One region of the Geomonas oryzisoli genome, then DNA from elsewhere that is predicted to be linked to it. Evidence: riboswitches for the same ligand, from Rfam matches in the RefSeq annotation. Region 1 holds a riboswitch; each other region holds the start of a gene.

Evidence for each region. Region 1 has a riboswitch for molybdenum cofactor ahead of KP004_RS03350 (hypothetical protein). Riboswitches for the same ligand answer to the same signal wherever they lie in the genome.
Region 2: another riboswitch for molybdenum cofactor. It lies ahead of KP004_RS10320 (molybdopterin molybdotransferase MoeA); the one in region 1 lies ahead of KP004_RS03350 (hypothetical protein).
Region 3: another riboswitch for molybdenum cofactor. It lies ahead of KP004_RS13295 (aldehyde ferredoxin oxidoreductase family protein); the one in region 1 lies ahead of KP004_RS03350 (hypothetical protein).

What each region holds. Positions count from the first base shown of each region.
Region 1 is NZ_CP076723.1:758,698-761,966, forward strand. Features, by position in the region: gene KP004_RS03340 (S8 family serine peptidase) at 1-688, shown strand, start outside; gene KP004_RS03345 (DUF1003 domain-containing protein) at 820-1,353, shown strand; molybdenum cofactor riboswitch at 1,431-1,548, shown strand; gene KP004_RS03350 (hypothetical protein) at 1,650-2,393, shown strand; gene KP004_RS03355 (hypothetical protein) at 2,395-2,616, shown strand; gene KP004_RS03360 (ABC transporter ATP-binding protein) at 2,751-3,269, shown strand, end outside.
Region 2 is NZ_CP076723.1:2,352,522-2,355,790, reverse strand. Features, by position in the region: gene moaC (cyclic pyranopterin monophosphate synthase MoaC) at 1-78, opposite strand, end outside; gene KP004_RS10320 (molybdopterin molybdotransferase MoeA) at 80-1,291, opposite strand; molybdenum cofactor riboswitch at 1,369-1,489, opposite strand; gene moaA (GTP 3',8-cyclase MoaA) at 1,813-2,793, shown strand; gene KP004_RS10310 (MOSC domain-containing protein) at 2,810-3,238, shown strand.
Region 3 is NZ_CP076723.1:3,050,206-3,053,474, reverse strand. Features, by position in the region: gene KP004_RS13300 (MoaD/ThiS family protein) at 1-104, opposite strand, end outside; gene KP004_RS13295 (aldehyde ferredoxin oxidoreductase family protein) at 177-1,907, opposite strand; molybdenum cofactor riboswitch at 1,948-2,068, opposite strand; gene KP004_RS13290 (iron-containing alcohol dehydrogenase) at 2,373-3,269, opposite strand, start outside.

The DNA of each region.
Region 1 (3,269 bases):
GGGCACCGGTACCTATGTCTACCAGACCGTCGCCGTCAACGGCAGTTACCTGTACCGGGTCAAGGCGATCAAAACCGGCTTCGCCGACAGCCCCTACACGACCTCGGCCGCACCCTGCAAGGTCTACCTCGTCTGCGGCGCCCCGGCTGCGTTGAACGTGCCGAGCGCCAACAGTACCGGCCAGTTCCAGGTTTCCTGGGTGAGCGGCAACGTCTCCGGTGCGACCTACGTGCTGGAATACCGCCTCAACGACGGCCCCTGGACCGAAATGAGCCGTGGCACCGGCACCTATACCTATCCCAAGGTGACGGTGGACGGCAGCTACTGGTTCCGGGTCAAGGCGGTGAAGGCAGGCTTTGACGACAGCCCCTACACGGTATCGGCGAACGCCTGCGTCGTAAAACTCGTCTGCGGGGCTCCCGCTTCGATCACCGTGCCGGCAGCCAGCAGCACGGGCAAGTTCCAGGTCAGCTGGGGTAGCAGCAACGTAAGCGGTGTCACCTACCAGGTGGAGTACAGCCGCGACGGTGGCGCGTGGACGCAGCTTTACAGCGGCGGGGGGACCTACACCTACTTCAGCGCAAGCAGCAGCGGCAGTTACAGTTTCCGGGTCAAGGCTATGAAGAGCGGCTATGCGGAGAGCGGCTACACCACGTCCCCTGCTCCCTGCATCGTGACGCTCAACTGAGGAGGTGACAAGATGGGGCGCCGCGCGGCCTGCGAGCCGGCGGCGCTCCGCTGACTTGCGGTGCCCGACTGGTACGGTACTGTTTCCGGGTTGAGCGCAGCTCGAATGCTTCCGGCAGGGCGGGGAGAGCGATGCGAGAGTCCGATTCCGACCAGTCCATGGCTTCCGTGGTCAACCGCAACATCGCGGCGCTCCTGGAGCGGCGCCAGGCCGAGGAGCGCACCAAGAGCGCGCAGGAACGGCTGGCGGACGCCATCACCTCCTTCACCGGGAGCATGCCCTTCGTCTACATCCACCTGGTCCTCTTCGGGGGATGGATACTGGTCAACCTGGGCTGGATCACCATCCTCCCCCGCTTCGACCCCACCTTCGTCGTTCTCGCCATGTTCGCCTCGGTCGAGGCGATCTTTCTTTCCACCTTCGTCCTCATCAGCCAAAACCGCATGCAGGCCTCCGCGGACCGGCGCGCCGAGCTGAACCTGCACATCGACCTGCTGGCGGAGCACGAGGTCACGAGGATCATTACCCTTTTGACCGCGATCGGGGACAAACTCGGAGTCGAGGAGTCCAGGAACCCGGAACTCGAGGAGCTGACCAAGGATGTCAAGCCCGAGAAGGTGCTCGACACCATGGACCGGGTCGAACAGGAGAAGAAAGAAGAGTAACCTGCCGAAAGTTTGCCGTTCCACATCATATTTTTCTGGAGTATACGTTTTACCTGTGTTAAAGGTTCTGCCCAAATTCATCTGAGCCTCTCCGAGCTTCGCCGCCTAAAAGGACCTCCTCATGGCTGCGGGCCAACGGGTGCTGCCGGAAACGGCGGTGCCTCCCTTTTGGAAAGGAGAGCCTTGCGGCAGAGCGGTAACACCGAACTGTTAAAGGCCCCCTTCCATCCAGGATCGGGGCTTTTTTTTGTCTAGCGTTATTTACTTTGTAATACAACGGTCAGGAGTGAAAGCAGATGCGGATAGCGATTTCAATCGACGATACCGACAACCTCGAGAGCAGGGGGACCGGGGAGATCGCCTCCCTGATCGCGGACGAACTGCAGCAGCGCGGCTGGGGCACCTGCAGTTACATCACCAGGCACCAGCTCTACGTGCACCCGGACATCCCCTACACCTCGCACAACAGCGCCATGTGCTTCTTCGCGGATGTGGGCGAGGGGTGGCTCGAACCGGTCATCGAGTACGTCTCGGAGTTCCTGGAAAAGGAGAGCGCGCCCGGTTCCGATCCGGGGCTGTGCGTCGCGGTGCCGGCCCGGATGGCGGCGCGCAACGAGCTGATCGGCTTCGGTCGCCGCGCGAAGCGCGAGGTGATCGGGATGGACGAGGCCTACGATCTCGCCGGGCGTCTCGGCGTGCACCTCTCCCAGCACGGCGGCACGGGGCAGGGGGTGATCGGTGCCCTGGCCGGCGCCGGGCTCAGGATGTCGGGCAACGACGGGCGCCTGAAGGGGTTCCTGGAATTCGGCCAGCCCTACCGCATGCTGCGGGTGGACGAGCTGCTGCAGCATCCGGTGGTCGACGTGGTGAAAAGCGTGACCGGCGAGGCGTTGAAAGACGAGGACCTGGTGGTGCTGGGTGAAAAGCCGAAGACGGTGCTGCTGGATGGGGAGTCGGTGCTCCTGGTGGGCGCCACCCAGTCGCCGGACTCCCAGGCGCGCTGGCAGACGCTGCATCGCAAGCAGCTGAAGGCGTACTAGCATGTGGCGCCGCGATCAGAGAGGGAACAGGGAGTTCGCCCACGGCAAGGAGGCCTGGGGGGTGGCGGCGGAAGTCGCCGGTTGCTGCGCTTGCTTCGTGGCGGACGTCGAGGAGGAGCAGGTGGTCGAGGAGGAGCTCTCCTGCTACAACTGCCGCTACCGGCGCTGGAGCGTGGAATCCTTCACCTGTCTGGGGCTGCCGCCGCTGCACGAGGCGGCCTGAGGGAGCGGCCCGCTCGCATGGCCGCTGCCAGCAGGGCGAATGATTATTCGCCCCTACAGGACCGGGCATGACCGTGCCGTGGTCTTCTGCATGACGGATTTCAGGACTTCGAGGTTTTTTTGCACGACAACGTTTTGGACATAGAGGATTTCGGCTTCACCTATCCCGGCTCCACGGAACCGAGCCTCTCCGGGATCAGCGCCTCTGTGCGGCGCGGGGAGTTCGTCTGCCTGACCGGGGATTCCGGCTGCGGCAAGAGCACGCTGCTCATGGGGATCATGGGGCTGCTGCCGCGCGGCTCGCGGCTTGGTACCATCCGGGTCGCCCCTTCGGCCGCGGCGGGCAGCGCCCCGGCGGCGGGAATCGTGTTCCAGACCGCCGAGTCGCAGATCCTGTGCTCCACGGTCGCCGAGGAAATCGCATTCGGGCCGGAGAACTTTTGCGTGCCGGCCGACGAGATCGCGCTGCGGGTCCGGGAGGGGCTGCACGAGGTCGGGCTGACCGGGGAGGAGCGGCGCAGCGTGGAGCGCTTTTCGGCGGGGCAGAAGCAGCGGCTCGCGGTGGCCTCGGTCCTCTCCATGCGGCCGGGGCTCCTCTTGCTGGACGAGCCGACCTCACAGCTCGACGTGCAGGGGAAAGAGGAACTGGTGGCG
Region 2 (3,269 bases), 1.6 Mb from region 1:
GGTGCGCATGGTCGGGGTCTTCTGGCTTACGTCGACCATGATGGCGTTGCCGCTGGCGTCAAAGTGGTTGAACGACATGTTAAACCTCCATTTCCAAGGTGGGATCGAGCAGGTGCAGATCTACTTCCGCGCCGGCGGCGAACTCGGTCGCCTCGGCGGGGAGGATGGCGAGGGCGTTGCAGCGCAGCATGGTCTTCAGTATCCCGGTGTTTTGATCTCCCGAGGTGCTGGCGATATAGCGCCCTCCCTCGATGGCGACGTGGACACGCAGGAAGTTGACCTTACCCGCCTTCTTGCGCGCCCCTTCCTTGAGGACGCCCCTGACGGTGCGACGGAACACCTTCTCGTGCCCCATCATGCGCAGGATCGCCGGCCGGGCGAACTCCTCGAAGGTGATCATGGTGGAAACCGGGTTGCCGGGCAGTGAAAAAACGGGGATGTTCCCTTTCATGCCGAAGGCCGTGGGGCCGCCGGGCTTGATGCCGGGCTTCCAGAACTGCTCCACTACGCCCAGTTCCGCCAGCACCTCGCGCACCAGGTCACGGTCCCCGGCGGAGACCCCGGCCGAGGTGATCAGCACGTCCGCCTTCAGTCCCTCGGAGAGCAGGGCCCGGTGGCTGTCGCGGTCGTCGCGGGCGATGCCGAGGATGACTGGTTCGGCGCCGCAGAGCTTGATGGCGGTGGCGAGGGCGAGGGTATTGCTGTTGACGATCTGGCTCTCTTTGGGCTCGGTGCCTACTTCGACCAGTTCGTCGCCGGTGGAGAGAATCGCAACGCGCACCTTGCGGTAGACCGGAACCAGGACCGCCGAGAAGGAGGCCAGCAGACTCACCTGGGGAGCGCCGATGACGGTGCCGCGCGGCATGACCGCCTCACCGCTGCGCACGTCCTCGCCCTGGAAGCGGATATGGTCGTGCTTTTTCACCTGCTGCAGGAGCTTCACGGTCTCGGCCGTGTTCTCGGTCTCCTCTATCGGCACGACCGCATCGGCACCCGGCGGGATGGGGGCGCCGGTCATGATGCGCGCCGCGCACCCCGGCGTCACGGCGTCGTCGGAACTGACACCGGCGGGGATGTAGTCGGTGACCTTCAGTACGGTGCCCGGCGCGCAGTCTGCGCTCCTGACGGCGAATCCATCCATGGCGGAGTTGTCCCAGCGCGGCATGTCCTTGGGGGCCACGTAGTCCTCGGCCAGCACCCGTCCGGCGGCTTCCAGAAGCAGCACCCTTTCCACGCCAACGGGCGCCACCTTTTCGATGACCATGCGTCTGGCTTGCTCGTAGTTCGTCATCTCTTCCTCTTTGTTCCTTGTTAATGGCAGTTACGAAAAAAGCCCCGTCTCCGTGAAGGAAGAGGGGGCCCGTGCGCTGATGCGGCGGTGCTTCTCCTTTCCAAGAGGGAGGCGGTGCCGTTTCCGGCAGCACCCATCGGCTGCGGCGCCCTGGGGTGTTTCCCTTTAGACGGCAGCAGCTCGGAGACGTTGTGCATATTTTCCCAAAGCCATAGCATATTTGGGCGGAAATAAACAATTATTTTAGCTTAAGGGTTGCACCCCGGGCCGTGCCAACGCCATGGTAACACCTTGTAATTTAGTGGTTTTCGGAGGCTGCGCCGCCTCGCCTCCAAGCCGTATACTTTTCTAGCCAGTCTGCAGGGGCACCCCAACCATGCTCATTAAAGTGGTTGATTTCCGTTTGACAAACAAGGTATGGTTTTTAGCGTGTACCAGACAGTCGAGCCGCGACCGGCTGCCTGCGGGATCACCCGCCGCTTGAGGTCAAGCAGTTTAAACACCTGTAATCAGGGAATTTTATGTCATTGATAGATACCTACGGCAGGCGCATCAACTACCTGCGACTCTCGGTCACCGATCGCTGCAACCTCCGCTGCAGCTACTGCATGCCTGAAGAGGGTGTCGAGAAGCTGAGCCACTGCGAGATGCTCTCCTACGAGGATCTGCTCCGGATCTCGTCCGAGGCCGTTGCCGCCGGGATCGAGAAGATCCGCGTCACCGGCGGGGAGCCCCTGGTGCGCAAGGGAATCGTCGACTTCCTGGCACGCCTGGCCGCCTTGCCGGGGCTGAAGGAACTGGTCCTGACCACCAACGGCCTCCTTTTGAAGGAGATGGCGCAGGGGTTGAGAGATGCCGGGGTACAGAGGCTGAACGTGAGCCTCGATTCTCTCAAGCCGGAAACCTTTGCCGCCATCACCCGCGGGGGAGACCTGCAGCGGGTACTGGACGGGCTCGACGAGGCGGAACGGGTCGGCTTCCCGCCCCACAAGATCAACGTGGTGGTGATGCGCGGGGTGAACGACGACGAGATCCTTGATTTCGCGGCGCTGACCCTGAAGCGTCCCTATGCGGTGCGCTTCATCGAGTACATGCCGACCTCTGGCGACGCGGACTGGCGTGACCTCACCGTACCGGGTGCCGAGATTAGGGAGCGCATTGCCCGCGAGTACACCATCGAGGAAAGCACCAACAGCGAGCGCTCCGGCCCGTCCAAGAATTTCCGGATTCAGGGGGCGCCCGGGTCGCTGGGGATCATCACCGCCATGACGGGGCACTTCTGCGACGGCTGCAACCGCCTGCGGGTGACCGCGTCCGGTGTCGCCAAGGGGTGCCTGTTCTCCGGGGAAGGCGTCGACCTGAAACCGGTGCTGGTGACGGGCGACGACGAACTTTTACGCAAGGAAATCCGGCGCATCGTGGCGGCCAAACCGGGGCGGCACGAGGTGACCGATGAAGGTGTGGAAACCAAACCATTCGCAATGTCCCGCGTAGGCGGCTAGAGAACAAGGAGAAGGCATGATCGGAAAGGTAATCGCCGTCAATATCAGCAAGAACAAAGGGGAGAGGAAGACCCCGGTCCCCGAGGTCACTATGCGCGAGGAGCACGGCATCGTCGGCGACGGCCACGCCGGCGACTGGCACCGGCAGGTAAGTCTTCTCGCCCAGGAAAGCATCGCCAAGATGCAGGCGCTCGGGCTGGACGTGAAGGAAGGGGACTTCGCCGAGAACATCACCACCGAAGGGGTGGACCTGGTGAGCCTCCCCATCGGCGCCAAGATCGAGCTCGGGGAGACCCTCCTGGAGGTGACCCAGATCGGCAAGGAGTGCCATACCCGCTGCGCCATCTACTACCAGGCCGGTGACTGCGTGATGCCCAAAGAGGGGATCTTCGCCAGGGTGCTGAAGGGCGGGGTGGTTCGGCCCGGGGATAAGGTGGTGGTGTAAGACGCTGCAACTGGTACAAAACAGTGAAAGG
Region 3 (3,269 bases), 2.3 Mb from region 1:
GAGAGCACCACCTGGCGCACGTCGCACCCCTCGGCGAGCTCCTGCTCGGCGACCTTGAACCTGCCGTTTCTGAATGTGGCGAAAAGCTTGAGTGTGATCTGCATAACGGCACCTGCGTGTTTGGCTTAAACGGAAAAACCCGGCGTGACTTCCGTCACGCCGGGTAGAGGTGGTTCCTAGAAGTTCCAGAACTCGTCGATTTCCTCGTCGGTGAAGTCCCACACCGCGTTGTGCGGTGCGACCGGCTCGGTCTTGAAGAAGTCCGGCAGGCGGTCGTGGACGTTGGTGAGACCGGCTTTCTGGTTGAACTCGCGCTCGGTCTTCAGGATGTACTTGCCCAGGTTGTTGACGTCGTCGCCGGTGAGGGCGATGCCGAAGCGGGCATTGATCATGTCGATGAGGGCCGGCAGGCACTCCGGGATGTCCAGCGCCGGGAAGGCGACGAAGATGCACATACCGGTGGAGTCAACCGCGGCGGTCGCGATCTGCAGGTTACGGGAGAGCTCGACCTGGCCGTCCTTCTTGAGCGGATCGACGTAGCCGCCGACGTTCAGGATGTTGGTGGCGATGGTGTAGCCGGAGGTGTGGTCGGCGCCCATGGTGGAGGTGGCGTAGGTGATGCCGATGCCCTTGACGGAGCGCGGGTCGTACGCCGGGATGCCCTGGTTCTTGACCACCGGTACGCGGGTCACGCCGTAGGTGCGGCCAACGGATGCGGCGCCGCCGCCCAGCACGCGGCCCAAAGCGGTGCCCTTGGCGATTTCGTCGGTCAGCAGGCGAAGCATTTCCTTGGAGTCGCCCCACTTGAGGATGCCGGCCTCCATGGCCACGCCGAACATGACGGCGGTCTCGATGGAGTCGATCCCGATGTCGTCCATCAGGTTGTCGGCGCGGGCGATGTCGTCCAGGTTGTCGATGCAGCAGTCGGCGCCCAGGCCCCAGATGGTCTCATACTCGAAGCCGGAGGTGACGTACTTGCCTTCCTTGTCGTGGTAGACCTGCGAGCACTGGATGATGCAGCCGGCGTGGCAGCCGTGTTTCGGCTTGCCGCCGCGCGCCACGATGGTGTCGTGCATGGTCTCACCGGAAATCTTGTCGTGCCCTTCGAACTGGCCGACGGTGAAGTTCTTGGTCGGCAGGCCGCCTGCTTCGTTGAGGATGTTGACCAGGACGTTGGTGCCGTAGGTCGGCAGGCCTTCGCCGGAGACCGGGTGGTCGAGCAGCGCCTTGGAGAACGCCCTTGCTGCGGTCTTGAATTTCTCCGGATCCGCGATGGTCACGGCTTTCGCGCCTTCGCTGTCGATGGAGATGAACTTAATCTGCTTGGAGCCCATGACCGCGCCCAGGCCGCCACGGCCGTGGCTGCGGATCTTGCTGTCCGGGTCCTTGACGGAGATGTTGGCGGCGGTCATTTTCAGCTCGCCGGCCGGGCCGATGGTGAGTACGCCGGTCTTCTTGCCCAGGCGGGTCTCGACTGCGTCGATGACGGCGAAGTTACCAAGACCGAGCAGTTCTTTCTCCTCGTTGATGGTGACGCCGTTCGCGCTCACGGCCAGGTTGTACCAGGCGCCGGTTTTCGGTGCGCCTTCGATGATGATCGCTTTGATGCCCAGTTTGGCCAGCATCTGAGCTGCGGTGCCGCCTGCGTTGGACTCTTTGATGCCGCCGGTGAGCGGGCTCTTGGCGCCTGCGGAGAGACGGCCGGAGTTGGCTGCCGCGGTGCCGGTCAGCAGGCCCGGTGCGAAGACGAGCTTGTTCTCGGGGGAAAGCGCGTGGCAAGTCGGCGGTACTTCGGCGGCCACGATGGTGGAGGTGAGGCCACGGCCACCCAGGCCTGCCCATGCTGCCGGAACTTCTTCGATCTTGGTGGTGAGGTCGGTCATGTTGACGCGAAAAATCTTATCCATGCTTTTCAAGCTCCCTGTTTTTATTTAGTTCTACCGGCAGTAGCTACCGCCGGGACTCCTTTCCAAGAGGGAGGCTCCGCCGTTTCCAGCGAAACCCGTTGGCCTGGAGCCATGAGGGATGATCCCTTTTAGGCTGCGACGGCTCGGAGATTTTTGATGCGTGACTGACCCGACACCGCTTACGCATCTGTTGCGTGTGCTGGGGTACTGCGGGGCGCTACGGCCTTAAGCTTCCCCCTTTCGCAAAGGAGGAAAGGCTTCATTATGCTCCTCCCCCCGGAGGGGGGAGGTTGGGAGGGGGGATGCCGCAGTCTGTGAACAAGGCCCCCCCTCCCTAACCCTCCCCCTCCGGGGGAGGGGATTATGCTGCAGTGGGTGAAGTTGCCATCACCAATTCGGTGGCGTCTTCCCCCTCACCCTGTCCCTCCCCCGCAAGGGGGGAGGGGACGTTGGGGCGAGTGACTACTACATTGCATCCTTGAAGATCTGGATGACCTGCTCGAGGGTCGCTTTGCGCGGGTTGGTGAACTGGCAAGCGTCCTTCTTCGCGTTCTCTGCCATGATGGCCAGATCCTCTTCCTTGACATTGAGGGCCTTGAGGCCGGTCGGGATGCCGATGGAAGCGGAGAGGGTGCGGATCCTGTCGATCGCCTTCTGGCCGGCTTCGGTCACGGAGAGGCCGTCGACGTTCTCGCCCAGAGCCTTGGCGATGTCAGCGAAACGCTTCGGGCAGGCGATCAGGTTGTACTGGCTGACGGCCGGCAGCAGGATGGCGTTGCAGACGCCGTGCGGCAGGTTGTAGAAGCCGCCCAGCTGGTGAGCCATGGAGTGAACGTAGCCAAGCGATGCGTTGTTGAACGCCATGCCGGCCAGGTACTCGGCGTAAGCCATCCTGTCGCGTGCCTCGAGGTCTTCGCCGTTGGCGACAGCCTTGGAGAGGAACTCGGCGATCAGCTCGATGGCTTTGATGGCACAGGCGTCGGTGATCGGGGTGGCGATGGTGGAGACGTATGCCTCAACCGCGTGGGTCAGGGCGTCCATACCGGTGGCAGCGGTCAGAGCTGCCGGCTTGCCGACCATGAGCAGCGGGTCGTTGATGGCGATGTTCGGAGTGCAGCGCCAGTCGACGATAGCCATCTTTACGTGGGTGTCGGTGTTGGTGATGATGCAGAAGCGGGTCATTTCGGAAGCGGTACCGGCGGTGGTGTTGATAGCAACGAATGCCGGCATGGATTTGGTGGACTTGTTCACGCCTTCGAAGTCGCGGATGTGGCCGCCGTTGCCGATGACCAGGCCGATGCCCTTACCGCAGTCGTGGGAGGAACCGCCGCCCAGGGAGATGATCGCGTCGCAACCGTTTTC